Regions from separate parts of the Alcanivorax sp. genome, predicted to be linked through region 2. Evidence: predicted binding sites of a transcription regulator. Region 2 holds the regulator's gene; each other region holds the start of a gene.
What was found. The regulator FNR, encoded in region 2, switches genes on or off when oxygen is low (the NO sensors DNR and NnrR bind a similar motif). The targets are predictions, from matches to a motif close to TTGATNTANATCAA.
Positions count from the first base shown of each region.

Region 1: KZ772_RS12950 (bacteriohemerythrin) is a predicted target of FNR. The motif match lies at 1,899-1,912, and genes of this name have one in related genera.
Region 3: KZ772_RS07425 (OmpW family outer membrane protein) is a predicted target of FNR. The motif match lies at 3,100-3,113, and genes of this name have one in related genera.

Region 1 covers NZ_CP080267.1:2,777,488-2,787,959, forward strand. The annotation lists gene KZ772_RS12945 (OsmC domain/YcaO domain-containing protein) at 1-1,774, opposite strand, end outside; gene KZ772_RS12950 (bacteriohemerythrin) at 1,972-2,436, shown strand; gene KZ772_RS12955 (histone deacetylase) at 2,551-3,648, shown strand; gene KZ772_RS12960 (lysophospholipid acyltransferase family protein) at 3,724-4,407, shown strand; gene KZ772_RS12965 (START domain-containing protein) at 4,391-5,002, shown strand; gene KZ772_RS12970 (hypothetical protein) at 4,938-6,320, shown strand; gene KZ772_RS12975 (fumarylacetoacetate hydrolase family protein) at 6,467-7,165, opposite strand; gene KZ772_RS12980 (FAD-binding oxidoreductase) at 7,158-8,552, opposite strand; gene serA (phosphoglycerate dehydrogenase) at 8,696-9,925, shown strand; gene KZ772_RS12990 (hypothetical protein) at 10,074-10,472, shown strand, end outside.
Region 2 covers NZ_CP080267.1:665,395-675,866, reverse strand. The annotation lists gene KZ772_RS03045 (FixH family protein) at 1-245, shown strand, start outside; gene KZ772_RS03040 (heavy metal translocating P-type ATPase) at 242-2,614, shown strand; gene ccoS (cbb3-type cytochrome oxidase assembly protein CcoS) at 2,593-2,799, shown strand; gene KZ772_RS03030 (sulfite exporter TauE/SafE family protein) at 2,796-3,572, shown strand; gene hemN (oxygen-independent coproporphyrinogen III oxidase) at 3,639-5,012, shown strand; gene fnr (fumarate/nitrate reduction transcriptional regulator Fnr) at 5,060-5,806, shown strand; gene KZ772_RS03015 (universal stress protein) at 5,803-6,720, shown strand; gene KZ772_RS03010 (hypothetical protein) at 6,738-7,034, shown strand; gene yaaA (peroxide stress protein YaaA) at 7,066-7,839, opposite strand; gene KZ772_RS03000 (hypothetical protein) at 7,914-8,396, shown strand; gene KZ772_RS02995 (MBL fold metallo-hydrolase) at 8,480-9,313, shown strand; gene corA (magnesium/cobalt transporter CorA) at 9,521-10,471, opposite strand.
Region 3 covers NZ_CP080267.1:1,603,675-1,614,146, reverse strand. The annotation lists gene KZ772_RS07440 (isoprenylcysteine carboxylmethyltransferase family protein) at 1-137, opposite strand, end outside; gene KZ772_RS07435 (PhoH family protein) at 460-1,926, shown strand; gene KZ772_RS07430 (hypothetical protein) at 2,078-3,079, opposite strand; gene KZ772_RS07425 (OmpW family outer membrane protein) at 3,213-3,896, shown strand; gene glpE (thiosulfate sulfurtransferase GlpE) at 4,044-4,364, opposite strand; gene rhlB (ATP-dependent RNA helicase RhlB) at 4,339-5,595, opposite strand; gene KZ772_RS07410 (DUF1145 domain-containing protein) at 5,739-5,999, shown strand; gene KZ772_RS07405 (DUF938 domain-containing protein) at 6,013-6,600, opposite strand; gene KZ772_RS07400 (SDR family NAD(P)-dependent oxidoreductase) at 6,607-7,446, opposite strand; gene KZ772_RS07395 (lysophospholipid acyltransferase family protein) at 7,690-8,433, opposite strand; gene KZ772_RS07390 (START domain-containing protein) at 8,511-9,236, opposite strand; gene KZ772_RS07385 (sialidase family protein) at 9,578-10,472, shown strand, end outside.

The DNA of each region.
Region 1 (10,472 bases), 1.9 Mb from region 2:
GGGTGATGATGTCCGTGTAGTTGTCGATCTGGCTTTCTTCCAGTCGCTCTACCAGTTGGCTGAGCTGGTCGTCGTCGAGACGATGCAGGTTGAGAATGTCTTCCCGGTAATCCAGCGCCATATTGGTGTTGTCCCAGATCAGGTCTTCCACCGGGTACACCTCGGAAAAGTCCGGCACCAGGATTCGGCAGGCCGGCGCACCCAGTTGGTCGTATACCGCGACATACGCTTCTTTTTCCAGATCGTCGAGAATGGCAAACAGCCGCGCCGCTTCTTCGTCATTGGTTCCGGAAAAGTCCCACTCGCAGAAGTCTTCATCCGCCTGGGCGCTGAAGAAGCGCCAGCTCACCACGCCGGTGGAATCAATGAAGTGCTCCACGAAGTTATTGGGTTCGGTGACTTCCTGGCTGTTGAAGGTGGGCGGAGGGACATCGTTGAGGCCCTCGAAACTGCGGCCCTGCAACAGCTCGGTGAGGCTGCGCTCCAGGGCCACCTCGAAGCTCGGATGGGCGCCGAAGGAGGCAAACACTCCACCGGTGCGCGGGTTCATCAGCGTCACGCACATCACCGGGAACTGGCCACCCAGGGAGGCATCCTTCACCAGCACCGGGAAGCCCTGTTCTTCCAGCGCCTGGATGCCTTCGACAATCGTCGGGTACTTGGCCAGCACGGACTCGGGCACATCCGGCAGGGTGATTTCTTCCTCGATAATGTGCTTCTTCACCGCCCGCTCGAAGATTTCCGACAGGCACTGCACCTGGGCTTCTGCCAGGGTGTTGCCGGCGCTCATGCCGTTGCTGAGGAACAGGTTTTCGATCAGGTTGGAGGGGAAGTACACCGTTTCGCCATCGGAGTGGCGCACAAAGGGCAGCGCGCAGATGCCCCGGTCCACCCGGCCGGAGTTGGTATCAATCAGGTTGGAGCCGCCCAGCTCCCCGTCCGGGTTGTAGATGCCCAGGCAGTAGTCATCCAGGATGCCTGCTGGCAGCGCATCATTGGGGCCGGGTTTGAACCACTTTTCATTGGGGTAATGAACGAAGTCGCTGGCCGCGATCTCTTCACCGAAGAACTGGTCGTTGTAGAAGAAGTTGCAGTTGAGCCGCTCGATGAACTCGCCCAGGGCGGAACACAGGGCTGCTTCCTTGGTGGCACCCTTGCCGTTGGTAAAGCACATGGGCGAGGCCGCATCGCGGATATGCAGGGACCAGACATGGGGCACGATGTTGCGCCAGGAGGCGATCTCGATTTTCATGCCCAGCGCTTCGAGGATGGCGCTCATGTTGGCGATGGTCTGCTCCAGCGGCAGATCCTTGCCCTCGATAAAGGTGCGGTGCTGCTCGTCCGGCTGCACCATCAGCAAGGCCTGGGCATCCTCGTCCAGGTTGTCCACTTCCTCGATCTGGAATTCCGGCCCGGTCTGGATCACCTTCTTCACTGTGCAGCGATCAATGGAGCGCAGAATCCCCTGGCGGTCCTTGTCGGAAATATCCTCCGGCAGCTCCACCTGAATGCGGAAGATCTGGTTGTAGCGGTTTTCCGGGTCAACAATATTGTTCTGCGACAGGCGGATATTGTCCGTGGGGATATCCCGGGCCTTGCAGTACACCTTCACGAAATAGGCCGCGCACATGGCCGATGAGGCCAGGAAATAGTCAAACGGGCTGGGCGCCGAGCCATCGCCCTTGTAGCGGATGGGCTGGTCGGTGATGACGGTGAAGTCGTCGAACTTGGCTTCCAGACGAAGGTTATCGAGGAAGTTGACGTTGATTTCCATGGCGGGGCTACCGGGGTTAAGAAATGGTGAGCTAGGGGCGCCATTATCCAGCTTTTACCCTCCACCGTCTGTAGGGGCGACCTTTCCAGGGCATCAATCGGGGCTGCACCAAGCTGTTCAAACATTGATCTATATCTACATTCCCGTTTACCAGCCCTGTTAGCGTGAAATGCCGCATCTTCAACCGGAGACGGATCATGCGCATCGTATGGGGCCCGACCTATGAACTGGGCATTCTGGTCATCGACCAGCAGCACAAACGCATCGTGGATTACATCAACGACCTGGATCGCCTGGTCGATCAGCCTGATGCCCAGCTGGGGGTGGCCCGGGTGCTCTACGACCTGGTGGATTACACCGAATCCCACTTCAGTTTCGAGGAAGCGCTGATGGAGCGGGCCGGTTACAAGAGTCTGGATGACCACCACCACAAACACCGCCAGTTCACCTTCCACATCGAATCCCTGCTGCGCCGCAATGACGAGGGGGAAGCGGTGGCCCAGGAGCTACTGCGCCTGCTGGAGCGTTGGCTGCTACACCATATTCTCGAAGAGGACGGTGCCTACGCCGACGAGGTGCGGGACTTCATCAACAGCATCGGCCGAGAGCGTCTGGGAGGCTGGGTGAACGATAATCTGCGCAAGCATTTTCGGGTGGTGTAAACGTAGCGCTATTGGCATCCGGATAACAGCGGCCATGGAAGGTCGTGCTGTTGCGTTACGTGGAGGGGGCGCGGAGAATCAAACGAAGACACACATCCAGTGAGGGAGTCACGAGTGTCAGCGTCGCGCAGCGTAACCGTGTTTTATGACGAGGTAATGCTCGGCCATGATCCGCAAGTGGATTTGCCCTTTCTGCCCAGCCGGGTGGAAAAGCGGGTAAGGAATATTCTCGGTGGGTTGAATTTTAAATGGAACTACCCGGAACATCCCGGTCGGCTCTCCGCCATCATGGACCTGCTCAAGCAGGAGCCCATCCCCGGTGTGCAGTTCCAGTCCGGCCCGCGCGCCACCTACGAACAACTGGGTCGTGTCCACACCACTACCTATCTGGACCACATCTTTTCCCTGGAAGGGCAGCGCGCCTGGCTGGACAGCGACACCACCGCCGTGTCACCGGAGAGCATTCCGGCAGCCACCTCTGCGGCGGGCAATGCCATTGCCGCCGTGGAGAGCGTGGTGAAGGGGGAAACGCAAAGCGCGTTCGCCCTGGTGCGTCCCCCCGGACACCATGCGGAACCGGTGCGGGCGCGGGGCTTCTGCCTGTTCAATAACGTGGCCGTGGCCGCCGCCCATGCCCAGGCAAAACTGGGTTGCGAGCGTATCCTGATCGTTGACTGGGATGTACATCACGGCAACGGCACCCAGGACATCTTCTGGGCCGACCCGGATGTCCTGTTCTTCGACACCCACTGCGCCGCACCCTTTTACCCGGGGTCCGGCAACTTGAATGAGGTGGGCGCCGGCCTGGGTGAGGGCTATACGGTGAACGTGCCCTTACCGGAAGCCGCTGGCGACATCGCCATGGAAAAAGCCTTTCGGGATATCCTGATTCCCGCCGCGGATCGCTTTGAGCCCGACCTGGTACTGGTCTCCGCCGGCACCGACCCCCACCACAACGACATGGCATTCAACCTGAGCTACGACGGCTTCGCCGTGCTCACCAGCATCGTGCAGGGCATTGCCGACAAACACTGCGATGGCCGCTTGGTACTGGTGTTGGAAGGCGGCTACAACCTGACCTCTCTCGCCCGGGGTGTGCATACCATATTAACGGTGCTGGCCGGCGGCGACGTGCCGGAATTGATGGCGTGCGGACTCCGTGAGGTGATGGAAGCGGCGGAGTTTCATCGGGATGCGTTCGAGGAGGAATAGTCACCACTTGGTGCAGGTAGCGTTGTTCTTATGGTAATAACCTGATGGGTTTATTTTATGTAAGGACTCCCGCTGATGCTTAACCACATCACCATCGGGATTCGCAGTGCACTGGCGTTTGTGATCCCGCCTATTGTTGGCATGGTGTTGTTTGTGGTGTGTCTTCCATTGGGTAGGCGCCGAGCGACCAATCTGGGTATCGCCGTGGTCTGCTGGCTGGGCCTGGGGTTGGCAGGTATTCGCTTGCAGGTCGATGGAGAGAGCCACCTTCTGGGGCGGCGTCCGGCGATTTTTGTCATCAACCATCAAAGCGGCACAGACCCGATCATCGTGGCGTCCTTGGTACGGCGCGACATGGTCGCTATCGGCAAACATGAATTGCAGTTCCACCCTTTATTGGGCCCGCTGATGCGGATGTTCGGCACTGTGTTCGTGAAACGGGAACAGGGCTTGGGCCCAAAAGTATTGGCGCCCGTTCTACCTGCACTCGCTGCGGGCGATGCGGTGGTACTGGCTGCGGAGGGTAGGCGCAGCCGCGATGGTCGCCTGCAGCCCTTCAAGTCCGGTGCCTTGTGGTTGGCACAGCAGTCCGGGGCGCCATTGATCCCTGTGGTGTTGCACAACAGCGGTGAGGTTCTCCCTGCACAGGGATTGCTGATGAAACCGGGGACGGTACGCATTACGGTGCTTTCCCCTCAACCGGCTACGCTGACAACAGAACAATTGCGACAGGTCTTTGTGGATGCGCTGGAAGCCTAACCTGCTATTGCCGCTGTTACTGGGTCTCGGGCTTATTGCCAGGGCGGACACTGTCAGCCGCACATCGATGCCCGGCCCGGATTGCTTCGAGCTACAGGCAGAATTGCCAATACCGCTGGATGTATTACTGCCAATACTGGAAGTACCCTGCCATGTTCGCCAGTGGATGCCGGGTCTCGAAGCGCTCACCGTCCTTGATCGCCCTTCTGACACCCAAACCCTGATTTACATGGCCCGCCGGGCGCCCTGGCCACTGAGCGGTCGTGACGCGGTGATCCTGTTTGAACGTCACCCCGGTAATCCCGTGAAGCTCACTATGTCAGGCCGACCGGACGCCTGGCCTGAACAACCCGGCCATGTGCGAGTAACCTATACGGAAGGCAGTTGGACATTGCGGCCGCAGGATCATAACGGCGGTACCCGCGTGGTATACCGGCAACGGGTAGACCCGGGCGGCGGGATTCCGCAATGGCTGGCCGACAGGCTGGCACCGGGGCAAATGGAAGCGGCGCTGGTCGCACTGGAGGCGTATGTACGCAATCCGCAACGCTCTGATTGCTCTGCTGCTCAGTCTGCCCCTGATCGGGCAGAGTGACGAGCAGACTAACACCGACTGTGAAGAAGCCTTCTTCGCCTTGCAGCAGGCCTTGGCTCACGCCGGCATCGAGGATGCCCAGGCGAAGACCCTGCCGGGTTATCCCCACCTGGGTATCAATCGCTGGCTGGCTTATCAGCAACAGCAGGCTAGCACCGAAGCCCAGCAGCAACACTGGATTCGTCTGGCGACTGCCAAGGCCTGGCAGGATCAGGCACTGATGAGCCAGCGGTTACCTGCAGAGGGTGATGGCTTCACCCCGGCATCCGCCCAGGCGCTGCTGAACACCTGCCTCCCGGTATTGGCCGCACGTACCGAGTTTGCCGCCCTGCCCCAGGCTGACATCCCGGACAGCTATGCCACCTGGTTGCGGGTGATCGGCCTGTATCCCGTCACTGCCAGGCTGGCCGCCGGTTTCATCGAGGATTACCACGAAACCATGACCGCCCGTTTCAATGCGCCTTTGCCCAGGGCCAGGCAGCAATTCGCACCACTCGTTTCTTCCGAGGCGCCGGTAACGCCATCGAGCCTGTCGGATAACCCGCTGCAGATTCCTCTTCCCGATGACGAACAACGCCAGGCACTGCTGAAACACTACGCTCCGGCGCTCTCTGTGGCAGATACACAAACCTGGAATCGGCCCGGTCGCGTTGAGCTGGATGAAAGCGGCTTGCCGATGATCAACACCCGGGAACCCGTCAGCTACACCTGGATCAGCTGGACCCGTTTTCAGGGCCAGAACCTGCTGCAACTCAACTACCAGTTCTGGTTCAGCCAGAGGCCCAAAACCGGCTGGCTGGACGGCTATGGTGGAACGCTGGATGGTCTGATTTGGCGCGTTACCCTGAAGCCGGATGGCCATGTGTTGTTCTACGACAGCATTCATCCCTGCGGCTGTTACCACAAGATCTATCCGGTGGATCCGAACCTGAAACCGGCTGACATGAAAGGCGACAAACCTGTCCTCTATCCGGGAACCGTTGCCGATGCCCGCGATCAACGCGTCAGTCTGTTACTGGAGCCGGACACCCATTACCTGGTCCAAGTCGGCAGGGTGGACGACAGTCTTCCGGTGACGCCCTACTCGTTTGCCAGCGCCGATCGTTTGCGTGCGCTGCCGCAACCGGATGGCCGTATCGGCAGTCTGTTCAATGGAAAAGGACTGGTGCCGGTGTCGAAACGGGGGGAGCGGTTTTATCTGTGGCCCATGGGGATACCCTCCGCCGGTGCCATGCGGCAGCCGGGGGAGCATGCGATTGCCTTCAAGGGTAGGAGGCATTTTGATGAGGCGAAGCTGGCAGAAGCGCTGTTTGAATGAATCATTGACTGGGGCTCGGGCTAAAACATTGTTGGCCCTTGAGCGATGACGGTTTCGTTACTCTATCGGCCATGATCCAATACCGCGCCTGGTTGCCCAGGCAGCAGGATCGCGCCCAGGAAGGGCGCTCCTTCAGGGGCTAACCATCAGGCGACGGAGCCGAACACCTGAATGATATTGCCCAGCCGCGCCGTGAACTTGTCACCGCTGTTGAGCGGGCCGACGCCGGCGGGGGTGCCGGTGAAGACCAGGTCGCCGGGTTCCAGGGTGAAGGTCTGGCTGATTTCGCTGAGCAGTTCGAAGGTGGGGAACAGCATCTGGCCGGTGTGCCCGTGCTGGCGCACCTCGTCGTTGATTTCCAGGGTCACGTTGAGCTTCTGCTTTACGGAAATGCCGCGGGCATCGATAAAGCCGGATACCGGGGCGGCGCCGTCGAAGGCCTTGGCCCGTTCCCAGGGATGCCCTTTTTCTTTCAGGGTGTTCTGCACGTCACGCAGGGTCAGATCCAGACCCACGGCGTAGCCGGCAATGCTGAAGCGGACGTTGTCCAGGTCGGTTTCCCTGTGAATCCGTTTGCCGATCAGCACCACCATTTCCACTTCGTGGTGCACGGCGCCCTGCCCTTTGGGGAGCACCAGGGGTTCGTGCAGACTCACCAGCGAGGTGGCCGGCTTCATGAACAGGATGGGGGCATCTGGCACATCATTGCCCAGTTCCCTGGCGTGGTCGGCGTAGTTGCGGCCCACGCACACGGCCTTGCCCACCGGAATGTCGATGGGGGAGCCGTCGATCCAGCGATGCTGGTAACCGTCCTGATCCACCGGGGTGTTCACTTCATCAAACATCGAACAGTTTCCCCGGGTTCATGATGTTGTTGGGGTCGAAGACGTGTTTCACCGCTTTCATGCAGGCGATCTCTTCCGGGCTGCGGGAGTATTCCAGGTAGGGTTTCTTGGTCATGCCCACGCCGTGTTCCGCAGAGATGGAGCCGTTGTATTTCTGCACGATCTCGAACACCCACTTGGACACGTTATTGCACTTGGCGAAGAAATCTTCCTTGGCCAGGTCGGCGGGCTTGAGGATGTTCAGGTGCATGTTGCCGTCGCCGATGTGGCCGAACCAGACGATCTCGAAATCCGGGTAGGCGTCCTGCACCACCTTGTCGATGTCTTCCACGAAGTCCGGCACTTTCGCCACGGTCACGGAGATGTCGTTCTTGTAGGGGGTGTGCGGCGCAATGGATTCGGAGATGCGTTCGCGCAGCTGCCACAGCTGGTCCAGCTGCTGCAGGGACTGACTCATGACGCCGTCCAGCACCCAGCCTTCTTCTACACACTTCTCAAAGATGGCCATGGCCTGGTCGCCGGTGGCCTCCGACAGCTGCTCGAATTCCAGCAGACAGTAGAAGGGGCACTCGGTATCGAAGGGCTTGGCCACGCCGTGTTCCAGCACGTGAGCCATGGCCTTGTCGGAGAAAAATTCGAAGGCGGTCAGATCGATGTCCTGCTGGAAGGCATGCAGGATCTTCATGACTTCGCGGAAGCCTGGGGCGCCCAGAACCAGGGCGGTCAGGTCTTTCGGCTGGCGGGCCAGTTTCACGGTGGCTTCTACCACGAAGCCGAGGGTGCCTTCGGCGCCGATGAACAGGTGACGGAAGTCGTAGCCGGTGGCGTTCTTGATCAGGCCCTTGTTCAGGTCCAGCAGCTCACCCTTGCCGGTGACCACTTTCAGACCGGTGATCCAGTCGCGGGTCATGCCGTAACGGATTACCTTGATGCCACCGGCATTGGTGCCGATGTTGCCGCCAATCTGGCTGGAGCCTGCAGAGGCGAAGTCCACCGGGTAAAACAGGCCCTTCTCTTCGGCGAATTCCTGCAGCTGCTGGGTGATGACGCCGGGCTGCACGGTGACGGCGCGGTCGAATTCGTTGAAATCCAGGATTGTGTTCATGCGATCGAAGGCCACCACCAGCTCGCCGTTGGCGGCGACCGCCCCCGCGGATAGGCCGGTGCGGCCCCCGGACGGCACCAGGTGCAGGCCGTGGTCGTTGGCGATTTCCACGATCTGCTGCACTTCGTCGATGGTCTCCGGCAGCGCGATGGCCGTAGGGGCCGGGGCCCATACCTTGGTCCAGTCGACCCCGTAGCGCTGGGCGCTTTCCTGGTCGGTAAGGAGGCGATTGCCAAGCAAATCAGTCAGTTGCTCCAGCGCAGCATGGGCATGGGCGGTCATCAACGGGTCTCCTGCAGGGGTAAAACGCACGATGTTGAGGCGTTCTCAAGGCAACTTGAGCAATCCGACGGCGCGGCTGCTCTCAATTTGAGCGGGCTATGTTAACATACGCGCCCATTTCACAGGCTACCGAGACTTCAATCATGGCCGATACTTCTCTTGAGAAGGACAAGATCCGCGTTCTCCTGCTCGAGGGCATCCACGAAAACGCCGTGGAGAACCTGAAGGCGCACGGCTACAGCAATGTGGAGCTGCTGCCCACCGCGCTGACCGGCAACGACCTGGCAGACAAGATCAAGGATGCCCATTTCATTGGCATTCGTTCCCGCACCCAGCTCACCGAAGAGGTGTTCCAGGCGGCGGAGAAACTGATCGGTGTGGGTTGTTTCTGTATCGGTACCAATCAGGTGGATCTGACTGCCGCCCTGAAGCGTGGTATCCCGGTATTCAATGCCCCCTATTCCAACACCCGCTCGGTGGCCGAACTGGTGATTGCCCACACCATCAACCTGATGCGCGGCATTCCCGAGAAGAACGCTTCTGCCCATCGCGGCGGCTGGCTGAAGTCTGCCAAGGACAGCTATGAGATCCGTGGCAAGACCCTGGGTATCGTGGGTTACGGCAACATCGGCGCCCAGGTGTCCGTGCTGGCCGAATCCATGGGCATGAAGGTGAAGTTCTACGACGTGGTACCGAAACTGCCGCTGGGCAATGCCGAGCAGGTAGGTAGCCTCACCGAACTGCTGGGCCAGTCCGACGTGGTCAGCCTGCACGTGCCGGACACCGCTGCCACCCGCTGGATGATCAAGGAAGAGCAGATCCGCGCCATCAAGCCCAAGGGCTACCTGATCAACTATGCCCGCGGCAAAGTGGTGGATATCGACGCCCTGGCCGGTGCCCTGCGCGATGGCCACCTGCTGGGTGCCGCCATCGACGTGTTCCCGGAAGAGCCCAAGGGTAACGACGACGAGTTCATCAGCCCGCTGCGTGAATTCGACAACGTGATCCTGACCCCGCACATCGGTGGCTCCACCCAGGAAGCCCAGGTGAACATCGGCACCGAAGTATCCGAGAAGCTGATCCGCTACTCCGACAATGGCGCTACCCTGGGTGCGGTGAATTTCCCGGAAGTGGCCCTGCCGGCCCACCCGGACATGCACCGTCTGCTGCACATTCACAAGAACGTGCCCGGCGTGCTCACCCAGATCAACACCGTATTCTCCGAGAACGGTATCAACATCTGTGGCCAGTACCTGCAGACCAACGAGGAAATCGGTTACGTGGTCATTGATGTGGACAAGGGCTACAGCCAGCTGGCGCTGGAGAAGCTGCGTACCATCGACGGCACCATCCGTACCCGGGTGTTGTTCTAGGCGATTCGGTGTTTCTCGGGGAGTGGCTGTTCCGGCCCTCCTCCTGAACGGTGAAACGCTCGACAAAAAGCCGGTGCCGGGCTACCTTGCCTGCTCCGGCTTTTTTCGTATCTAACGCATGATAAGACGACTCAGGAAAGGATGCCTGTTGGTTGCAGGGCTGCTGGCATTGTCCGGCTGTGCCACAAACTCCCTGTTTGTGCCCTACCCCAACCAGGCCCAGCAATGGAAAGCCGCTTTGGCGACCGCCCCGGTGACGCCAGCGGCCACCGAGAAGCTGGAAAAGGCTGCCTCCGGCGGTGATGGTGTCCTTTACCTGCAGGAACTGGGCCGGGTCAGCCAGCTCACTGGCCAGCGTGAACAGAGCCGGGAAGCCTTTGCCGGTGCCATCCAGAAATACGATGAGGAAGATGCCAGCGCCCGCATCCAGCTTTCTTCTCTGGCCTCCTCCGGCACGTCCCTGGTCACCAACGACAATGCCCGCAGTTATGTGGCGCCGGACTACGAGCGCATCTTCACCCATGCCTACCAGGCGCTGAATTACTGG
Region 2 (10,472 bases):
GCGAGGCAGAAATCCCCGCGCCAGACGTTATTACCGTGGCGTTGCGCCACCCCACGCTCAAGGAAAAGGATCTGTTGCTGACATTCCACCATCAGGGCAATGGCGTTTTCCGTAGCGACGGAGCCCTTCCCTCAACGGGGCGCTTTATCGCTACCGCCTCCACCCCTGAGGGCCACTGGCGTCTTTACCAGAGCGGCAGCATTGAAGACGGCACGGTGCGCCTGGGGCACGTTAGCACGCCATGAACCAGAGCCTCACACCACCCTGCTGGCACTGCGGACAACCTGCGCCGCCTGGCGCCTTCTCCGCCCGCACCCCTGAGGGAAGCCGTGATGCCTGCTGCCCGGGATGTGCTGCCGCCATCGAAACCATTTATGGCATGGGGCTGGATGACTATTACCGGATTCGACAGGACGAAGCCCCGGCGCCGGATGCGCGCCGCGCGGAACTGGATCTGGCCCTGTTCGAGATTCCTGACCTGCTCGCACCACACTGTTCGCCGCTGCCGGACGGCGAACGACTGCAGCTGCAACTCAGTGGCCTCACCTGTGCTGCCTGCAGCTGGCTGATCGAAAAAGCCCTGTCCTCACAACCGGGGGTCAGCCGCGCCAGCGTCAATCTTGCGGGCATGACACTAACGGTGGACTACCAGGGGGCACCGCAAGCCAGGGAAACCGCCCGCCGTATCCAGCAGCTGGGCTATGGCGTCAGCTTGCCCGGCGATCCTGCTGCCAGCGCGGCCAACCGCCGCGAACACAAACGTTTGTTGGGCCGGCTGATCCTGGCCGGCCTCGGTGCCATGCAGGCCATGATGTATTCCATGGCCTTGTATATCGGTGTCTTCGACGGCGCGGATGCGGTGTATGAATGGGTTTTCCGCCTGGCCAGTTTTTTTGTCGCAACCCCGGTGGTGTTCTATGCCGGTTGGCCTTTCTTTCAGGGCGCCTGGCGTGGGCTGCGAAATGGCAGCCTGACCATGGATGCCCCTATCGCCCTGGCCCTTTTTCTGGCCTGGGGTGGCAGCCTGGTGGCCATGTTCACTGGCGGCAGCCACGTTTACTTCGATTCCGCCGCCATGTTCGTTTTCTTCCTGCTGATAAGTCGCTGGCTGGAACACCGTCAGCGCCAGGCGATTTATGCCGGCTACGCGAGGCTCGGCGATACCCTGCCCCGTGCGGTGCGACGCCTAAGTGGTGATCAGCCGCAGTGGGTCAGCCTGCGGCAGGTCGTAGCCGGCGACCGGGTGCTGCTGATTCAGGGTGATGTGGTGCCGGTGGATGGGCGCATCGTCGAGGGTCATGGCACTTTTGATGAAGCCGCTCTGACCGGTGAATCCCTGCCGGTAACCAGGGGAACGGATTCCCGCCTGGTGGCTGGTGCCCGGCTGCAGGAAGGCTCCATTACTCTGGAGGCAGAGTGCGCCGCCGACCACAGCCAGATTGCCCGTATCGCCGAGCAGGTGGAACTGGCCAGCCGCGAACGGCTGGATGTAATCCGTGACTGGCACCGCATCGCGCCGCTGTTCACCGGCGCCGTTCTGTTGCTGGCCACCTTCACACTGGTATGGCACTGGCCTGCTGGGCCGGGCGAGGCCTTTGATCATACCCTGGCGGTGCTGGTGATTACCTGCCCGTGCGCACTGGCGCTGGCAGTGCCGTTAACACTCTCGGCGACGCTGGGTACAGCCCTGCGCGAAGGGGTGCTGGTGGCATCACCTCGCCAGCTGCTGCGCTTACCACAGCTTGGCGGAGTACTTTTCGACAAGACCGGCACCCTGACACAGGGGCGTTTCTCGCTGGTAGACACGCAGGCGGTCTGTGACAAACCAACCGCCGATCTGCTTGCCATTGTCGCTGCCCTGGAATGGAACAACCCTCACCCGCTGGCGCAGGCTTTCCGGGACATTGCACGCAATCCCCTGGTCACTGCCATCCAGCCGGATAGCAACGGTATCAGTGGCAGACTTCAGGGGCAGCAATGGCGAATCAGTGGCGCACCACATCAGGCACGCCCGGGCACCACCTGCCTGCAGCTGAGCGGTGATGGCACGGTACAGCTGTATTTGTGGCTGCAGGACAGTCTCCGTGAGGAAAGCATTGCCGTAACCCGGGCGCTGCGCGAACAGGGTTTGAGCGTGCGCATGGCCACCGGCGACAACGAAGCCGCCGCCGCGCCGGTTGCCCTGGCATTGTCGCTGGAGGAATGGCATGCCGGCATGCAGCCCGCCGACAAGACCCGCTGGCTCACGGAGCTGCAAAAGGCCGGCCCGCAAATGATGGTCGGTGACGGCATCAATGATGCCCAGGCCATGCTGACTGCGGATGTGTCCGTGGCCACCGCCAATGCCACCAGCCTGGCGCAGCGGGCGGCGGGGCTGTATCTGCTCAAGGACAACTTGTATGCCCTGCCCGCTCTGACCTCGTTGGCACGCCTTTGCCAGCGCACGGTCCGCCAGAACCTGACCTGGGCCCTGCTCTACAATCTGCTGGCGGTTCCCTTTGCCGTGGCCGGCTGGATTCCCCCCTGGGCAGCGGCGCTGGGCATGTCTGCCAGTTCGCTGCTGGTCACCCTCAACGCAATGCGAGTTACCCGATGGAAATCGTCCTCCTGCTGATTCCGCTGGCATTACTGTTTCTGGCCGGTGCCATCTGGGCCCTGTTCTGGGCCCTGCGCAAGGATCAGTTTGATGATCTGGACAATGCCTCCTGGCGAGTGGTGTTTGAAGACCGGGAGCAGAGAAAGGGCCGTTCAAGCACCCGCAAAGACGCCACCAATGACGACAGCGATCGGGAGTCATGATGCCGGAAGCACCGGAATCTCTGTTGGCGTTGCTGGCCAGCGCTTTCCTTTTAGCTAGCGCCGGCAGCGTTCACTGTATCGGCATGTGTGGCGGCATCAGCAGTGCCCTCACCTTTTCGATTCCTGAACAGCGCCGCCAGGGGAAATCCCTGTGGGGCTGGCAGTTGTTGTTCGGTGCCGGCCGGGTGTCGACGTATGTGGTGCTCGGCAGCCTGGCCGGCGCGCTGGGAAAGGTCCTGCTGGAGTGGCTACCCGGCCCTTCCATGGCCATTGGTCTTGCCCTGTCCGGTGTGCTGATGTTGCTGCTCAGTGGTTATCTGCTGGGGCGCGGCGTGCTACTGAAAAAACTGGAAGGTATAGGCACCGGGTTGTGGCGCCGCTTGCAACCTCTGACCCGCCGCTTGCTGCCGGTGGATCACCCGGCAAAAGCCCTGGCGCTGGGCGGATTATGGGGGCTGCTTCCCTGCGGGCTGGTCTATACGGCGCTGGCCCTGGCCATTACCTCGGGCACCGCGTTGGCGGGCGCCCTGGTGATGCTCTGCTTCGGCGCTGTCACCGTGATGCCGGTGGCCACCACCGGGGTTATCGCTTCGCAGCTGCAGCGTTTCCGGACCGGACCTTGGCCAAAAGTGGCGGCGCTGCTGACCCTGATGCTGGCGCTGGTGTTCTTCTGGCAAGCCTGGTCCATGAGCCAGGGGACGCATACCGGTCATCATGGCGCTATGCCGCCTGCACTCTCCCCGTCACATCAGCACCATCATTCCGACACTTGATCCAGGTCAACATTGACCCTTCGCGGCCAGCCATAATGGGCAAAACCACTCAACAGGAGAGAGAGTGTGGCCACCTGGGACAAAACCTTGATCAGCCAGTATGGCGGTCCGGGACCGCGTTACACCTCTTACCCCCCTGCCCCACAGTTTCATGAGGAAGTTAGCGAGGCGGATTATGCCCGGGCCGTCGAGGCCGGTAATGCGGCTCGCCGGCCGCTCTCCCTGTATGTGCACGTGCCCTTCTGCAGCACCGTCTGCTATTACTGCGCCTGCAACCGTATCGTCACTGCCAATCGCAGTCGGGCGGCGGAATACCTGAAACGTCTCAAGCAGGAAATCGGCCGGCGTGCCGAACAAGTGGACAGCCAGCGACCGGTGACCCAGATCCATTGGGGTGGCGGCACCCCCACATTTCTCAGTGACGCCCAGATCACCGAGCTGGTCTACTACATGGCCCGGCACTTCACCTTGCGCGAAGACGACCGTGGCGACTATGCCATCGAGATTGATCCGCGTACCGTGGATCAGGCCCGCTTAGGGCTGCTGCGTGGCCTGGGTTTCAACCGTATCAGCCTTGGCGTTCAGGACCTGGATTTGCGTGTGCAGCAGGCTGTCAATCGCGTGCAGCCCTACGAAATGATTCGTCAGACCATGGAATGGGCGCGGGATTTCGGTTTCAAATCCATCAATACCGATCTGATTTACGGGCTGCCCTGGCAGTCCGAGTCCAGCATGGCCAGAACCCTTGAGCAGATTGCCGACCTGCGGCCGGACCGCATCTCGCTCTACAACTACGCCCACCTGCCGGCGCGCTTCAAGATCCAGCGCCAGATTCCGGACATGGCACTGCCCAGCCCGGATGAGAAGCTGGCCATGTTCGTGCGCGCCGGACGCATTCTGCAGGATGCCGGCTACGTCTTCATCGGCATGGACCACTTTGCCCTGGAAAACGACGAGATTGCTGTGGCCCAGCGTAACGGGCTGTTGCATCGTAATTTCCAGGGCTACACCCTGCACGGCGATGCAGACTTGCTGGGTTTTGGCGTCAGCGCCATCAGCCAGATTGGCAATCTTTACGCCCAGAACATGAAATCATTAAGTCAGTGGTCGGAAGCCATCGACCAGGGCCAGTCCACTATAGAACAGGGCTATGTGCTGGATCGCGACGATCAGATGCGCCGGGACCTGATCATGCGATTACTGTGCGACTTATACGTGGACATGAAGCTGTTCAGTGAGCAGTGGCAAATCAATTTTCCGGACTATTTTGTGGACGCCCTGGCTGCCTGGGTGGAGTTTGAGGCCCAGGGACTGGTGCGCGTTGACAAGCACCGGCTGGTCATCACGGACCAGGGCAGACTAGTCAGTCGAGCCCTGGTGATGCCTTTTGACAGATATACCCAGAACGAGGCCAGAAATCGCTTCAGTCGCATCATTTGAATCTTGTTCGTTTGTTGTTCACCCTGCCCTATACTGCAAGGTGAAATTTGCATTACGCAGCTATCAACCGGAGTCGCACCGTGTCCCAACATGTTTCCTGCAATGACTGCAGTCTGAGCCCCATCTGCCTCCCCTTGGCAGTGGCGCCGGCACAGCTCGACGAGCTGGATCGCATCATTCACCGGGGGCGCCCCCTGAAGCGCGGCGAGCACCTGTTTCGTGCGGCGGATGATTTCCAGGCGGTCTATGCGGTCCGCTCCGGCGCGCTGAAAACCTATGTGCTCAGCGATGAAGGCGACGAACAGGTCACCGGTTTTTATCTGCCCGGTGAAGTGCTGGGTATGGATGGCATCAGTACTGCGCACCACGTTTCCAATGCCAAGGCCCTGGAAACCGCCACGGTCTGCGAGATCCCTTTCTCCAAGCTGGAAATGCTGTCTCAACGGATCCCTTCGCTGCAGCACCATTTCTTCAGTCTGATGAGCAACGAAATTCGCTCTGACCGCGAGCTGCACATGCTGCTCAGCAAGAAAAATGCCGACGATCGGGTGGCCTCGCTACTGCTGTCCATGTCAGCCCGCCACCAACGCCGCGGACTCAGCGAGCGAATATTCCGCCTGCCCATGTCTCGCTATGACATCGCCAACTATCTGGGGCTGGCGGTGGAAACCGTCAGTCGTATCTTTACCCGCTTTCAACAGAATGAATGGCTGCGCGTAGAAGGTCGCGAAGTGGAAATTCTGGATCGTGGCAGCCTTTGCGGTGAACGGCAGAACCTGGAGGCCAGCCTGTGACTGCCCCCGTTCTGGCCATTCTCGACAGTGACCTGAAGGCACCCCAGCCAGCGTTGCACAAGGCTCAACAAATCGCTGCTGCCAGGCAGGTGCCGCTGCATGTTCTGGTCAATGCCTACTCCTCTGCCATGCTGCGTGCCGTTGGCGTTGATCAGGAGCGCCGCAACGCCGCCCGGGCACAGATCCATAAAGCCTGGCAGAAGCGCATCGGCGAACTGACGGACAGTGAGGGCTGCGAGCTTTCCATTTTGTGGCACAAAGACAGCATGGCGGCCCTGCGCGACAGCATTCTTGGCCTGCAACCCGCCATGTTGGTGGTACATACCAGCGAAGAGAGCGGTCTGCGCCGGCATCTGTTTACGCCCCGGGACTGGCAACTGATTCGCAAGGCGCCCTGCCCGGTGCTGTGTGTGCATGGCCCTCAGTGGTCGCCCTCCCCGAGAATACTGGCCGCTCTGGACCCGGGCAGCGAGGAGCAGCCGGATGATCCGCTGGCAATCGAGGTGCTTGATGCCGCAGGCCAACTTTCAAGCAAGCTAGGCGGTACCTTGCGAGCCTGCCATGTGCTGGATGAAATGGACGACAGCCTGATTCTGCTGGTGGGCGAAGCGATCCCCGATTACAGCGGCGGAATGGACAAGATCCGCGAGTTCTACCGCGAACGCTTTCTGCAGTTCGGCTCCGCCAACGGACTTGGCCAGGATCAGATGACAATCCTGACCGGCCCGGTCGCGCCAACACTGGCCAGATATTGTGATGAACAAAACATCGATGTGCTGGTGGTCGGTACTGTGCATCGCAACCTTCCGGAAAGGTTGCTGCTCGGTGCCACCGCAGAATCCGTCATTACCCGTGCCAGCACCGATGTGCTGGTGATCAAACCCGAAGGCTTCCAGAGCCCCTGGCAAGCCTGACTCAGGAGAACCACACAATGACTGACAAGAAGGATTTTGCCGACAACATTCGCCAGAAGCTGGAAGACTGGGATTATCAGCTGGATCGGCTGACTGCCAGGCTGGGCGACAAACGAGAAGAGTGGCGCGCGGAAGCCAAGCAGAGAATTGCTGACATTGAAGAACGCCGCGACGCGCTGGAAGCGAAACTGGAAAAGCTTGAATCCCATGGCGAGGATGCTTGGCAAGACATCAAAGCCGGCGTGGAGCTGGCCTGGGATGGCCTGAAAACCGGCCTGCTTGCCGCCCGCAGCGAATTCGAAGACAGAGACTAGCCGTGCTCCAGGAGCGTCGCTGGCGACGCTCCTACTGTTCTTGCCGCCGAAATACCGGCTTATCCGCTGTCGATTCCGCCGCGCAGAAACGATAACCCGCCACATCAAAATTCTGCAGTTTTGCCGGATCCTTGATGCCTTTCTTGATGATCCACGCCGCCATCAATCCCCGGGCCTTCTTGGCGTAAAAGCTGATCACCTTGTACTTGCCGTTTTTCTCATCCTGAAATACGGGCTCAATGATGCGGCCATCGATGGCTTTCTTCTTCACGGATTTGAAATACTCATTGGATGCCAGATTCACCAGTACGTCGGTTTTCGCCGCTTTCATATCCTTGTTGAGCTGTTCGGTGATAATGTCGCCCCAGAACGTATAGAGGTCCTTGCCGCGGGGGTTATCCAGTTTCGTGCCCATTTCCAGCCGGTATGGCTGCATCAGGTCCAATGGACGCAGCACACCATATAACCCTGACAGCATGCGGAAGGAATTCTGGGCTTCCTTGAGCTGGTTGTCGGTAAAGGTATCGATTTCCAGGCCGGTATAAACGTCGCCTTTGAAAGCGAACGCTGCCGGTCGGGCATTGCTCTTGTTGAAGGGCCGCTGCCACTGGGCAAAACGCTCCACATTGAGATGCGCAATCTTGTCGCTGACGCTCATCAGGCTGCTGACATCTGCCGGAGAAAGCTGGCGCGCCCGCTCGATCAACACCTCACTATCATCCAGCAAACGGGGCTGGGTGGTTTTCAGCGTTGGCAATTCGCTCTCGTAATCCAGGGTTTTTGCCGGCGAGACAACAATCAGCATGGCCTTCTCCTTTACATATGACTCCGGGGATTATATGAATCAGGGGGTGTGAGGTCTGCAATTCAGGAGAATAAATGCGCCTATTACTGGTATTGACTGTCATTATCGCGGTTACCGTGCTGTTGTGGGGTAGCTGGCAATGGGGCCGTCGACCTTTCTATCTGGTGCTTAGCCTGGTATTGGCGGGCCTCATCGTACTTGGCGTTGGTGTCTGGCATGGTGGCCGGGACGATCAGGTGCGCCTCCCGCCGAACGGTATTGTGGTGACATTGAAAGAAAGTCTTGCCTCGGAATCCGGCGTGCGCCTGACCGGCAACCTGGCCAATCGTAGTGAAATGAATGTGGCGGCGGTAACGCTCCAGGCACGAGCCCTGTCCTGCCCGGAGACTGAAAGCGAATGCACGGTGATTTACCAGCAGCCAATTGATCTGCAGATGTATGTTCCCGTCGGTCAGGACTACCCCTTTGCCGTGGTCAGCCGCCATCCGCCCGAAGACACCCCGGTGGATCGCTGGGAGCTGGATGCGATCGACAAGCTGGCTTACCCGAAAAAGTAGTAGGCAGGGCCTGGAAGGCTGCCAGGCTGGCATCCTGCCGGGTGAATCGTCACAATGCGCCCTTCAAACTCCCAGGAGTCATTATGGCATCACTGATTCCCGGCCAGCTTACCCCGATTGGCGATCATGCCTGGCGGGTTCTGGCGCGTAACCCGGGCATGATGACCGGGCCAGGCACCAACAGTTATCTGTTTGGCAAGGATAGTCTGACGGTCATTGATCCCGGCCCCGAGGATCAGGAACACCTGCAGGCTCTGCTGCAGGCTGCCCGAACCCTGGGAAAGCCCATCGAGCAGATCGTGGTCACCCATACTCATCGAGACCATTCCCCTGGCGCCCTGGCATTGGTGGCAGCCACCGGGGCTCGTTGCCTGGGCCCCTCGGTACCCGATGATGGACTACAAGACGAGAGCTGGCAGTCAGACCGTCTGTTGGCCGAGGGAGACCGGGTGGATTGCGGCGGCGTTTCATTACAGGTAATTGAAACCCCAGGCCATGTGGGTAACCACCTGTGCTACCTCAGTGATGATGGCATGCTGTTTACCGGCGATCACCTGATCCAGGGCTCCACTGTAGTGATCGCCCCACCCTCCGGTTCCATGCAGGCCTACTTTGCCTCCCTGCGCAAACTGCAGCAGCGCGGTGTCACGATGATGGCTCCTGGCCATGGCGATGTGATCAGCGACCCGGAAGAGACCCTCAGCCATACCCTGGCGCACCGACAGAAACGTGAAGACAAGGTCCTGGATGCCCTATCGGGCAACCCGCAAGCCCTGGGCGTACTGGTGAAGGTGGTCTACGACGACGTGCCGGAATTCCTGCACGGTGTGGCTCAGTTCTCTTTGCAGGCCCACCTGATCAAGCTGGCCGAAGATGGCAAAGCCGAGGAAGCCGAACAGGGTTGGCGCAAAACCTGATTGCGCCAACCAAGGAGAGTACGAGTTACGAGTTACGAGAAGCGAGTTTCGAAAGGCGAAAAACAAACCGGCGCTACGATTCTGGTTTTCGCGACTCGTTACTCGCTTCTCGCTCCGCCTCTTTCGCACCTCAAGCGGTGCTCCTACAGGTGCCTCGGCACAAGGTTTTTCGCTGTTAACTATTCACTATTAACGGTTAACTGCCTTTCACAGCCAGCCTTTGCGCTTGAAAAACCAGTATGGCGTCATGCCGGATAGCAGCATCAGGCAGATCGCCATGGGATAGCCATAAGCCATATCCAGCTCAGGCATGATTTCGAAGTTCATGCCATAGATGCTGGCGATCATGGTGGGCGGCAGGAAAACCACAGCGGCGATGGAAAAGATCTTGATGATCTGGTTCTGCTGGATATTGATAAAGCCCTGGGCCGCATCCATCAGGAAGTTGATCTTGTCGAACAGGAAGGTGGTGTGTGACATCAGGGTATCCAGGTCATGCTGAACCTCGGCACAGGTACGGCGCCGCACCTTGTCGGTACGCACATAGCGCTGAATGAAGGAAATGGAGCGTTGGGTATCCATCAGGCACAGGCGGATCTTGCCGTTGGTATCCTCCAGGCGGGCCAGTTTCTCGATATCCTCTTCCAGCTCGCCGTTTTCCTCCTCCAGCACGCTGTAACCCACCTGCTCCAGATCACGGTGCACATCCTCCAGGGCATCGGCCAGGTTTTCCACCTTCTGCTCCAGAATGCTCAGCAGGATATCGATAGGCTGCTTGGCCTTTACCCAGCCGCGGCGCACACGCAGGCGCAGCAGCCGGAAGTCCGGCAGGCGCGAATCACGGAATGACAGCAGGCGCCCCTCCTGCACCACAAAGGCCACCGTGGACGTGCGGGCGCGACCCTCGGACTGGAACAGGAACAGGGAGTGGACATGCAAGCCCTGCTCATCGCTGAAGAATCGGGCTGAGGCTTCGATCTCCTCCATGTCATCAGACGCTGGCAGTTCCGCCTCCAGGAATTGCTGTACCAGCTCCCGTTCGCTCTCTTCCGAATCCACCAGGTCAATCCAGCTGGCATCCTCGGCCAGAGAGGGCAGAATGCTTTCCGTGTCCTTTTCACGCAGAACACCGTTTTCGATGCGGAAGATATGCAGCATG
Region 3 (10,472 bases), 940 kb from region 2:
GCCAGTATCACCCAGCGGTCGCCGGGAAACGCCGGGGCGGGCAGGGTAAGGGCCTGATCGATGCCATAGCCCATCAGCAGGCCACCAAGGTACAGGGCCGGTGGCGGCATCATCACTTGCGGGTGCTCAAGGGGCATGGCGATAACCTGTATTCAGACAATGGAGAAAACCAAATCAGTGCGAATTCTAAACCCTATGCCAACCGTCCGCCCGTCTGACGGAAAACTTTACGAGGTTTGCTATTGATCATTTTGAAAAAGCTGGGTTATGGTAATTCCATTCCCGCCATTGCGGGAGTGATCGCGATCAAAAGCTGTTACAGCTGCTGCAACTGAACCGCCAAAAGGCTTAAACCAACGGCGGCAGGCGCAGGCGTCACTCTCGCTTTCTCAGACTAAGAGCCAGATCTGACGTCTCAGCCAAATGCTGCCCACGATGCAACCGTCACAGGGGATACGCATGGAAGAGCGCGCGGCCAGACTTCACACCCTCTCCATCAACCACGCAAGCGCCAACCAGAACGATTCAACCCTCGAACAAGAACAGCAAAAAACCTACGTCATCGATACCAATGTGTTGATCCACGACCCGAATTCGTTACTCAATTTCGAGGAACATCGGGTGGTGATCCCCATGACGGTGCTGGAGGAACTGGACAAGCTGAAGAGCGGCAGCAAATCCCATACGGCGGCGGATTGTCGTGCGGCCATTCGCCAGATCGACCGGGTGCTGGGTAGCGCCACGCCGGCGCAGGTGGAAGCGGGTATCCCCATTCCCCGAGGGCCGGAGACGGTCACCCAGGGCACGCTGACGGTGTTGATGTCGACGTCCGGCGAGCTGAATGCCCCCTTGCCCAATGACCTGAACGACAATCGCATCATCAATGATGTGGTGGCCATGCAGTCCAGGCAGCCGGAGCGTCGTTTCATTCTGGTCACCAAGGATATCAACATGCGCCTCAAGGCGCGGGCCTGCGGCATCGAATCGGAGGATTATCACAACGATCAGCTGGTCACGGACATCAAGCAGCTGACCCGAGGCTATTTCGAAGTGCCCGGTTCCTTCTGGGATCAGGTGACCCAGGTGGAAACCGAGCAGGTGGGGGCTGATACCCTGCACCATCTGTCCCACGGCTTGCTGGTCAGCGAAATTCTGGGTGAAGAGGTTTATCCCAACCAGTACATCATCGATGACCAGGGCTTCGTCGGGCGGGTGCTGGATGTGGACAACGGCGTGGTGACCTTGCGTCACTACAAGGCCGACAGTCTGCTCGATCAGGAAGTCTGGGGGCTGCGCCCGAAGAACCTGCAGCAGGCCATGGCGCTGCAACTGTTAATGGACCCGGATGTGCATCTGGTGACGCTCACCGGCGCGGCCGGTTCCGGCAAGACCATCCTGGCACTGGCCGCCGCAATCGAAATGACGGTGGAACAGAAGCGCTACAACAAGATCATTGCCACCCGCTCCACACCGCCTCTGGCGGAAGAGCATGGCTTCCTGCCCGGCACCGAAGAGGAAAAAATGGACCCTTGGCTGGGGGCCATCAACGATAATATAGAGGCGTTGCACCTGAACGATGAAAACCCCTCCGGCAGTATTCAATACGTGAAGGAAAAGGCCAATATCCAGTTCAAGGCCATGAACTATATCCGCGGCCGTAGTTTTCAGAAATCCCTGATCCTGATCGATGAAAGCCAGAACCTGACCCCCCACCAGATGAAGGCGATCATCACCCGGGCCGGGGAAGGCTCCAAGGTGGTGTGCCTGGGCAACCTGGCCCAGATCGACACACCTTACCTGTCACCCACCAGCTCTGGTCTGACCTACATGACCGAACGCTTCAAACGGTTCGTTCATGGTGGTTCGGTGCAGTTGAACGGAGTGCCGAGATCGTTGCTGGCGGAATACGCGGAGTCGTTCCTCTAGTTAACAGTTAATAGTGAACAGTTAACAGCGAGAGCTCGCGTTAGATTTTTTCTTTTCTCCAACGAAAGAGGCCGCGTCCAGACTCTGGGCGCGGCCTCTCAGGTTTTAAACTCCACCAAAGCAGGGTCGCGTAGCTGTTAACTATTCACTGTTAACTGTTCACTATCTTTTTGCACGCTTCCGACTGATAAAAGTCATCCAGCACCCATTGAATAAACGGTTCCAGCACGCCCTGTTCAATGAGGACGGTAGCGCCGCGGGCCAGGGCGGGGGCGGTGATTTCACGAACTTGCTCTTCGCTGATCTTCATGCCGTCCAGCAGGGTTTGCAGGGGCATGTCGCTGAGGGATTGAACGGCGGCGTGGATACCCACGCTGACCAGTCGGCGGGTGTAATCCAGGCGGGCGGTTTCGTCGCCGATGGCACAGCTCTGGCTGACCACTTCATCAATGGTGCCGGCCGGCACCAGCTTCAAATAGTCGGCAGGTTTCAGGGGCGCCACGCGCTGGTAGCCGTCCCGGGCCAGTTGTTCGATGCGGTCATTGGTGAGTTGTTTATTGAGCCACTGTTCGCCGGTTTTCAGGGTGACGCGGATATTCTTTCTCAAATAATCGCGGATGGATTCTTCCATGCCGCCCATGGCCTTGCCCACCATGCTCTTGCGGCCCATTTTCATCACGCTGCTGACGCCGGGCAGTTTGGCCAGGGCGTTCTCTTCCAGCAGAAAATTCTTGATGCCGGTGTAGAGCATTTCGCTGACCATTTCGCTGACCAGCGGGTGGTTCATGGCGGCGTGGACGGCTTTCTCGCGCAGGGTCTGCAGCTTCAGTACCTGCTCCAGGATCGCCTCGAAATGGTCCTCGCTGAGCAGCTCGCCCACGGTGGCCGGATCCTTTTCGGCGGCTTCCCAGACCGCCTTGCTCACGTCGCTGACCACACCCTGCAGCCCTTGGGCGCTGAGCGCCTGTTGCAGCCATTGGTCCACGACGGTGGTCAGGGAATCACTGTCTACCAGTTTACCCAGGGGGACAACGCCCAGGCTGACGCTGGCCTGAGCCATCAGGGCCTGCCAGTGCTCCTCGTTTTGCAGTTGTGCACAAAGGTGTGCCTGGTGCGCATCGCGCAGGGCGGAGATCAGTTGAGCGGATGACATGGTAGTAAAGCCTCTTTTTATTGATTCAGAACAATACCCCTGGTCGCAATCGGCCTTTCAATAGTGCCGGTGCGGTGGCCATGTGAGGGTTTCTGGTCGCTGACTCTATCTTGCTGGAAGAAAGGGGTACTGTATGCAACTGCGAGGACAAGGAAAAGCGGCGCTGCTGCTAACCGGGATGTTGATGGCCGGGCCTGTCATGGCCCATAAAGCGGGGGACGTGATTGTGCGTCTGGGGGGACTCAAGGTTGAGCCGGATGCCAGCAGTGAGACCTTCAATCCGGCCCTGCCGGCAGTGGGGGGGCTTGGTGTGGACGTGGATGACGACACCCAAGTGGGCCTGACGCTGGCCTATATGGTGACCGACTCCATTGGTGTTGAGCTGGTGGGTGCGACTCCCTTTACCCACGACATCCTCCTGGAGACCGGGGGCGGTGATATTGCCATTGGGGAAACCAGCCACCTGCCGCCGACGCTGCTGGCGCAATACTATGCGCCACAAGTCGGGCCGATGCGGGCTTATGTTGGTGCGGGTTTGAACTACACGCTGTTTTTTGACGACAGCATTGATGATTCTGTGGTGAGCCCGCTATTGGCCGGTGCCGATGCCGATGTGAAGCTGAGTAACTCCATGGGCTTTGCCTGGGAGGTGGGGGCCGACTTTGCGCTCGACGAAAACTGGTTGTTCAACGTCAGCGTCTGGAACATCGATATTGATACCGAGGCACGGCTGTATGTGAATGATGCCCGCGTGGACAAGATCGATGTGGAAATCGATCCGTGGGTCTACATGGTGGGGTTGGGCTACCGGTTCTGAGGGTGAAACCGTCCGTTCTTTAGGAGTCTGCCTGAAGGGCAAAAGGCTCGGCTGCAGGCAGCTTCCAACAAAAAGCTGATGAAACCGGGCGAAGGAAAAACTCGTGACGATGGCCACGGCACAGTTATGCGGGTCATCGTCAGGAGGTCAGGCCATTTCTTCCAGCAGTTCCGGGAAGCGCTGGCGCAGGACTTCATAGCCACCGTCCAGGCTGACCACGTCACTGAATCCCTGTTCGTTCAACCAGTCGGCGGCGCCCTGGCTGCTGTTGCCGTGGTAGCAGTAGATCACCAGCGGCTTTTCCGGAGCGGTATTGGCCAGGAATGGTTCCACGTTGGCCTGGGTCAGGTGGACGGCACCGCGTAAATGGCCAGCAGCAAAGCTGGCCGGGTCGCGAATGTCCACGAACAGGGCATCGCCTTGCTCGAAACGGGTTTTGCCCTCATCCGGGCTGATGCGTTTTGCCATTGTCTGCGTCCTTTTCGGCGAGCAGGTCCGACGGCGGATACTCGCATTCCAGTTTCATGCCGATGGCATTTTCCAGTTCCGGCAGCAGGAAGGCATCATCTTCACAGGCGAAGCTGATGGACATGCCGCTGGCGCCGGCCCGGCCGGTACGGCCGATACGGTGCACGTAGTCTTCCGGGTCTTCCGGCAGGTTGTAGTTGACCACGTGGGACACGCCGTCGATATGGATGCCGCGGCCTGCCACGTCGGTGGCGATCAGCACCTGCAGATCACCGGCGCGAAACCGTTCCAGGGTCTTCATGCGCTGGGTCTGGGGCACGTCACCGGAGATCAGTGATACCTTCAGGCCTTTCTTGTGCAGGCGGTCACTGACCCGACGGGTAATATCCCGGCGGTTGGCGAACACGATCACCTTGTCCATGTTCATGCCGGTGATCAGGTTGTAGAGCAGGGTGAACTTGTCATCGGCATTGGTGATGTAGACCTTCTGCTCCACGGTGTCGGTGGTCACCTGGGTGGGCTCGATTTCCACCACTTCGGCGTCTTCGGTCCAGCGGCGGGCCAGGTTCATCACATCCTCGCTGAAAGTGGCGGAGAACAGCTGGGTCTGCCGGTATCGGGTTTTCGGGGTCATGCCGACGATACGTTTCACATCGGGGATAAAGCCCATATCCAGCATGCGATCCGCTTCATCCAGTACCAGGAATTCCACCCGGTCCAGCCACAGGTCGCGGCGCTTGGCGAAATCCAGCAGGCGACCGGGAGTGGCCACCAGAATGTCGATCAACTCGTTCTGCAGGCGTTCCTGCTGACGGTTGAAGTTCATGCCGCCAACCACGCTCATCACCTGCAGGTCGGTGTACTTGGCCAGCGCTCTGGCGTCCTTCTCGATCTGCATGGCCAGTTCCCGGGTGGGGGCCACGATCAGGGCACGGGGCTCGCCCGCGTAGCGTTTTACCTGGATCGGGTGGCGCAACAGGTCGTTGATCACGGTGATCAGGAAGGCGGCAGTCTTGCCGGTACCGGTCTGGGCCCGGCCAATGGCGTCGGCGCCGGCCAGGGTGTGCTCCAGGACTTCTGCCTGGATGGGGGTGCAGTACTGGAAGCCCTGGTCGGCGATGCCGCGCATCAGGTTCAGGTCCAGATCGAAATCGTGGAAGCGGGTTTCGCCGTCTTTTTCCGGCACCGGGAACTGATCCAGGGTCCAGGTGCTTGTGTTGTCTTTTTGCATGTATTCGCTCAGTCTGAATGCAAGAGTATGTGCCGATATTGGCACTGGCGGCACACAGCCGCGGGCGGTAATCAGTCCACCCGTTCCTGCTGAAAACGGGGTATTGTAGAAAAAATAGCCAGCGCTGTCAGAGGATGTTTGCTATGGGCTTGCTTCGCGGCGTTATTGTAGTGTTTTGGGTGGCGGTAGGGTTAGCCATTTTCCTGGATCTGCCATCCCCGTTTGATCGCTTGCTGTTGGGGGCCGGTCTGGTGGTGGCGGTATTGCATGCCCTGGAGTGTGTCGGCTTCATGGTGTGGATTCGTCGGCGCGGCCTGTTTCACTGGCGCGATGCCCTGATGATCATGATTTTCGGGGTGGCCTATCTCAAGCCGAGGATGCGCACTATTCGGCGCACTATATAGCCCGATAGCCCGGCTAAGCCCCAAACACCAGCAGCCGGTTGTTGGCGGGCATCTCATGGTCGGCCAGCAGGCGTCGTTGCTGGCGGGCAAACTGTTCCACTACCCACTCCTGATCGCGAATGCCGCGATTGTCGTCCACATCCTTTAACCACTGATCAAATTGACGGTTGGAGTCACTGGTGTACTGGCCGTCGTAGTTGAAGGGGCCATAGACCAGAAATTTGCCCCGATCAGTCAGGTGTCGACAGCCCTCCCGGATACAGATTTCCACCAATGACGCGGCCATGATGTGGAAGGTGTTGGCGGTAAACAGGTAATCGAAAGGGCCGGCGGGCCATTGAGCGGCCACATCCAGCTCTATCGGTGGCAGTGCCCGGCTGCCCGGATCACTCTGCCATTGCCTTATATGGGGCAGGTTGGCGGCCATATCGGAAGGCTGCCAGTGCAGATGGGGAAGGCGCCCCGATAACCAGGCCGCATGCTGGCCGGTGCCGGCGCCGATCTCCAGCAAGGTGCCCGGCACCTGGCAGTGCTGTTGCAGCACGGCCAGGATTGGCACCTTGTTATTTTCGGCGGCCTGGGAATAGGGACGTTCTTGCAAGGATGCTTACTTCTTGTTCATGTACTTCTGACCCATGGCAACCAGCTTCTGGTAGCTGGTGGGCAACAGGCGTTGCATGGTGTCCACGGCAACCGCATCAGAGCCAATCAGCACCCGGCGCTTGTTACCGCGCACGCCCTTGAGGATGGTGCTGGCGGCTTCTTCCGGAGTGGTGCGGAACAGTTTCTCGAAATCCTGGATGGCCTTTTCCTTGTCGCCACCGGTAATACGCTCAACACTTTTGTCCATGCGTGCGGCCTTGGCAATGTTGGTCTTGATGCCACCGGGGTGCACAGAGGTACAGGAAACCGGGCTGTTTTCCATTTCCAACTCGATGCGGAGGGACTCGGTGAAGCCGCGCACGGCAAACTTGGCCGCATTGTAGGCGGACTGGGTGGGGATGCCCACCAAACCGAAAATGGAAGAAATATTGATGATGTGACCTTCGCCGGCCTGCTTCAGGTAGGGCAGAAATGCCTTGGTGCCGTATACCACTCCCCAGAAGTTGATGTTCATCAGCCACTCGAAATCGTCGTAGTTCATGTCTTCAACGGTGGCGCCAAGGGCAACACCGGCATTGTTGAAGATCATGTTGGCATAACCGAAATGATTCACTACGTCATCGGCAAAATCATAAAACGCCTGACGATCGGCCACGTCCAGTTTGCGGGTCATCAGCCGGTCTTCACCGAGCCCCAGCAGATCGGCGGTTTCCTTCAGGCCGGCTTCATTGATGTCGGACAGAGCCAGCTTGGCGCCGGCGGACGCCAGTTCCTGGGCCAGGGCACGGCCAATGCCAGAACCGGCACCGGTGATAACGGCAACTTTGTCTTTAAAATTCTTCATGATGACTCCTGTATCCGCTAATTCAGTTGCAAGTTGAAAGTTCAAAGTTTCAAGGCGCGGGTCAGAGCTTTTCAGTTGGCACTGCTGGCGCCTGCGCTTTTCAACGTTGAACTTTCAACTTGCAACTCGATTTGGCGACCGAGTGTAGACACTTTGTCACTGCAGAATGGGCCAATCTTGTCGAACAAGGAAGTCCCTCCGTGACGGTGGCGCCGCCGGGTCGCGGCGCTGAGGATAACCGGCTCAGAGGCTGGGCTGGGGGCAGGCTTCGCCGAGGGGGGCGGCAATGGCTGCCTGGCTCTGGTGCATCAACTGTACCAGCTCCGCCTCGCTGGAGCCCACCGAGGCGATAGCGGGGTGCAGGGTGATCTGGGCATGCTGTCCTGGGCGCAGTCGGGCGGTCCCCGGTGGCAATATCTCGAAGGTACCGGTGAGAGTGACGGGGAGCACAGGCAGTTGCAGATCCTGAGCCATTTTGAAGGCCCCTTTCTTGAACGGCTTGAGCTGCCCGCTGCGGCTGCGGGTGCCCTCCGGGAAGAACAGCACGCTGGCACCGTTGGCCAGGCGGGTGCGGGCCTGGTTGAGGCTGGCAATGGCGGCCTGGGTGTCGGAGCGGTTGATGAAGATATGGCCGAGCTTTTCGCAGCAGATTCCGATCACCGGCATCTGCCGCAGTTCATGTTTCATGACCCAGCGGAAGTCCACCCCCAGATAACCATAGAGCACAAAAATGTCGAACTGGCTGAGGTGGTTGGCGACGATCACATAGCTCTGGCCGGGCTGCAGGTGTTCGCGGCCATGCACATCCACGCGCACGCCGCTGTAGAGCAGACACAGTCTGGCCCAGGGTACGGCTGTGAGGCGGGCGACCTGATCAGCAGGCAGGAAGGGAACCAGCAGCAGACAGACTGCTCCCAGCAGCAGGGTGGTGACCGCGACCAGCGGGACAAAGACAAGCCAGCTATAAAGGAAGAAAAACAACCGCATGGCGAGGAGCTCTCCGTACCTGTTCAGGTGTTTCCCTTATGGTAATGGAGAGCTGGCCGAAAATGACAGACTGATAATTACTTTGTTACGTTTTGATTTTTTGTGCTGTTTGCTACCGCCGCCGGACGACCGGGGCCATGCAGATCCAGATAATCATAGTAGTGATTCTGGTATTCCGGTTTGCTGACGATGCGGCGCAAGCGCTCCAGAGTGAAGTAGGGGGCATCACGCAGCAGGATGTTGGGGATCCAGGCGGGGATATAGCCGCCGGGGTCGAGAATCAGCTCGTAGGTCATTTCCACTTCCTGGTCGCCCAGGCGCCGGAAGCCCAGCTTGCCGGTCATCTCCGGGAAGCGGATATACTCATTATTGGGGGGCAGGGCATCAGGGCGGTTGATCAGATCCACCATCACCGATTCTTCGTCTTCAGTCAGAGTCTGGGTGACCTTGGCACGCAAAACGGCTTCCCGGTCCGCCAGTGGCCAGGGTAGCTGGGTGGTAAAGCGCAGGGAGCGATCCAGCGGACTGACCCGGTTGAATTCTTCCGCACTATCCACAAAGTGCAACCACTTCGGGTAGGAAGGATAATCATTGAGCAAGGCGACCAGAGAGTATTCGTCGACGAGCGTAAAACGGGTCACGCCGCGGAAGGTCTTCAACCGGGATTCATCCCGATGCTTCATGTACACCTGGATATCGTTACGATCGCTGACCAGTTTCCAGTCTTCGAGGTCGTTGCTGTCGGCAGCCCAGGTGAAAGAGGCAACAAAGAGCGCCAGAAAGAGAACAATGAGTCTGTTCATAGAAAAAGAGGGATCCTTGCATACCTGTTATTGGAATCGAGTGCGGCGGCATTATGCCATTATTGAGATACCGCTGAACATATTTTGACCGTTGCCGGATCTTTCTGCTGCCCGCTTCGGATGATCGGTTGTCATTGGGCACTTCGGTGGCAGGCAATTTTATGCGGTTTTGCTAGACTTGCCTGCCGCAGGTCGGTGGTCCCCGGTTACCGGCACAATAACAATAGTTTTCTGGCCAGCTAACTATGCTTAAACGTGCATTTCATCTATTTGTTGGGGCTGCATTGGTAGCGGGATATTTTGCCGCTTCCCCCCCCCACCTTTGGAAGCCCGGCCCATCCATGGTCGTGGAGCCACGGGGAAAGGCGCCGGATAACGTGCAATGGCGCAGTGCTTTTGTGTCGGATGGGGACACGCCGATGGTTCATGCCGCTTCCATGCTGGAGCTGCCGGACGGTACCCTGCGGGCCTTCTGGTTTGCCGGCAGCCGCGAAGGCGCGGCGGATGTGGCTATTCATTCCTCATTGTTCGATCCACAGTCCGGTAGTTGGTCCAATGAACAACCAGTCATTACCCGGCAACAGATAGCGGATGGTTGGGGGCGCCATGTTCGCAAGCTCGGCAACGTGGTTCCGGTGCTCGATGATGATGGCCGTATGCGCCTGTTCGTGGTGGCAGTCAGTTTTGGCGGCTGGGCGGGTAGCCGAGTGGTGGTGCTGGAGTCGTTTGATCAGGGTGAAAACTGGCGCTTTGACAAGGTGCTGGTCACTACTCCCTTTCTGAATATCAGTACCCTGGTAAAAACGGCCCCTATTCATTACAGCGATGGCACCATCGGTCTGCCGGTCTATCACGAAATGGTCGGCAAGTTCGGTGAAATATTGCGGCTGGACAAGGACAACCAGATTCTCGGCAAGGCGCGTATAGGTCATGGGCGCAAGGCGATCCAGCCACTGGTGCTGGTAGACAGTTCTTCTCATGCGGTGACCTTCTTGCGCAATGAGAACGAGCCCAACAATGGCTTTCTCTATCAGTCAGAAAGCCACGACGGGGGCTGGCAGTGGGATGAGCTTGAGTATTCTTCCCTCGAAAATCCCAGTGCAGCCTTGAGCGGTCTGGCCATGGGAGAAGGCCACTGGCTGGTAGCCGCCAACTGCAACCGTATCGAGCGCGATGATCTGTGTATCCGCGAAACCCGTGATGGCGGCAATAACTGGCAGGAGCGCTGGACCTTTC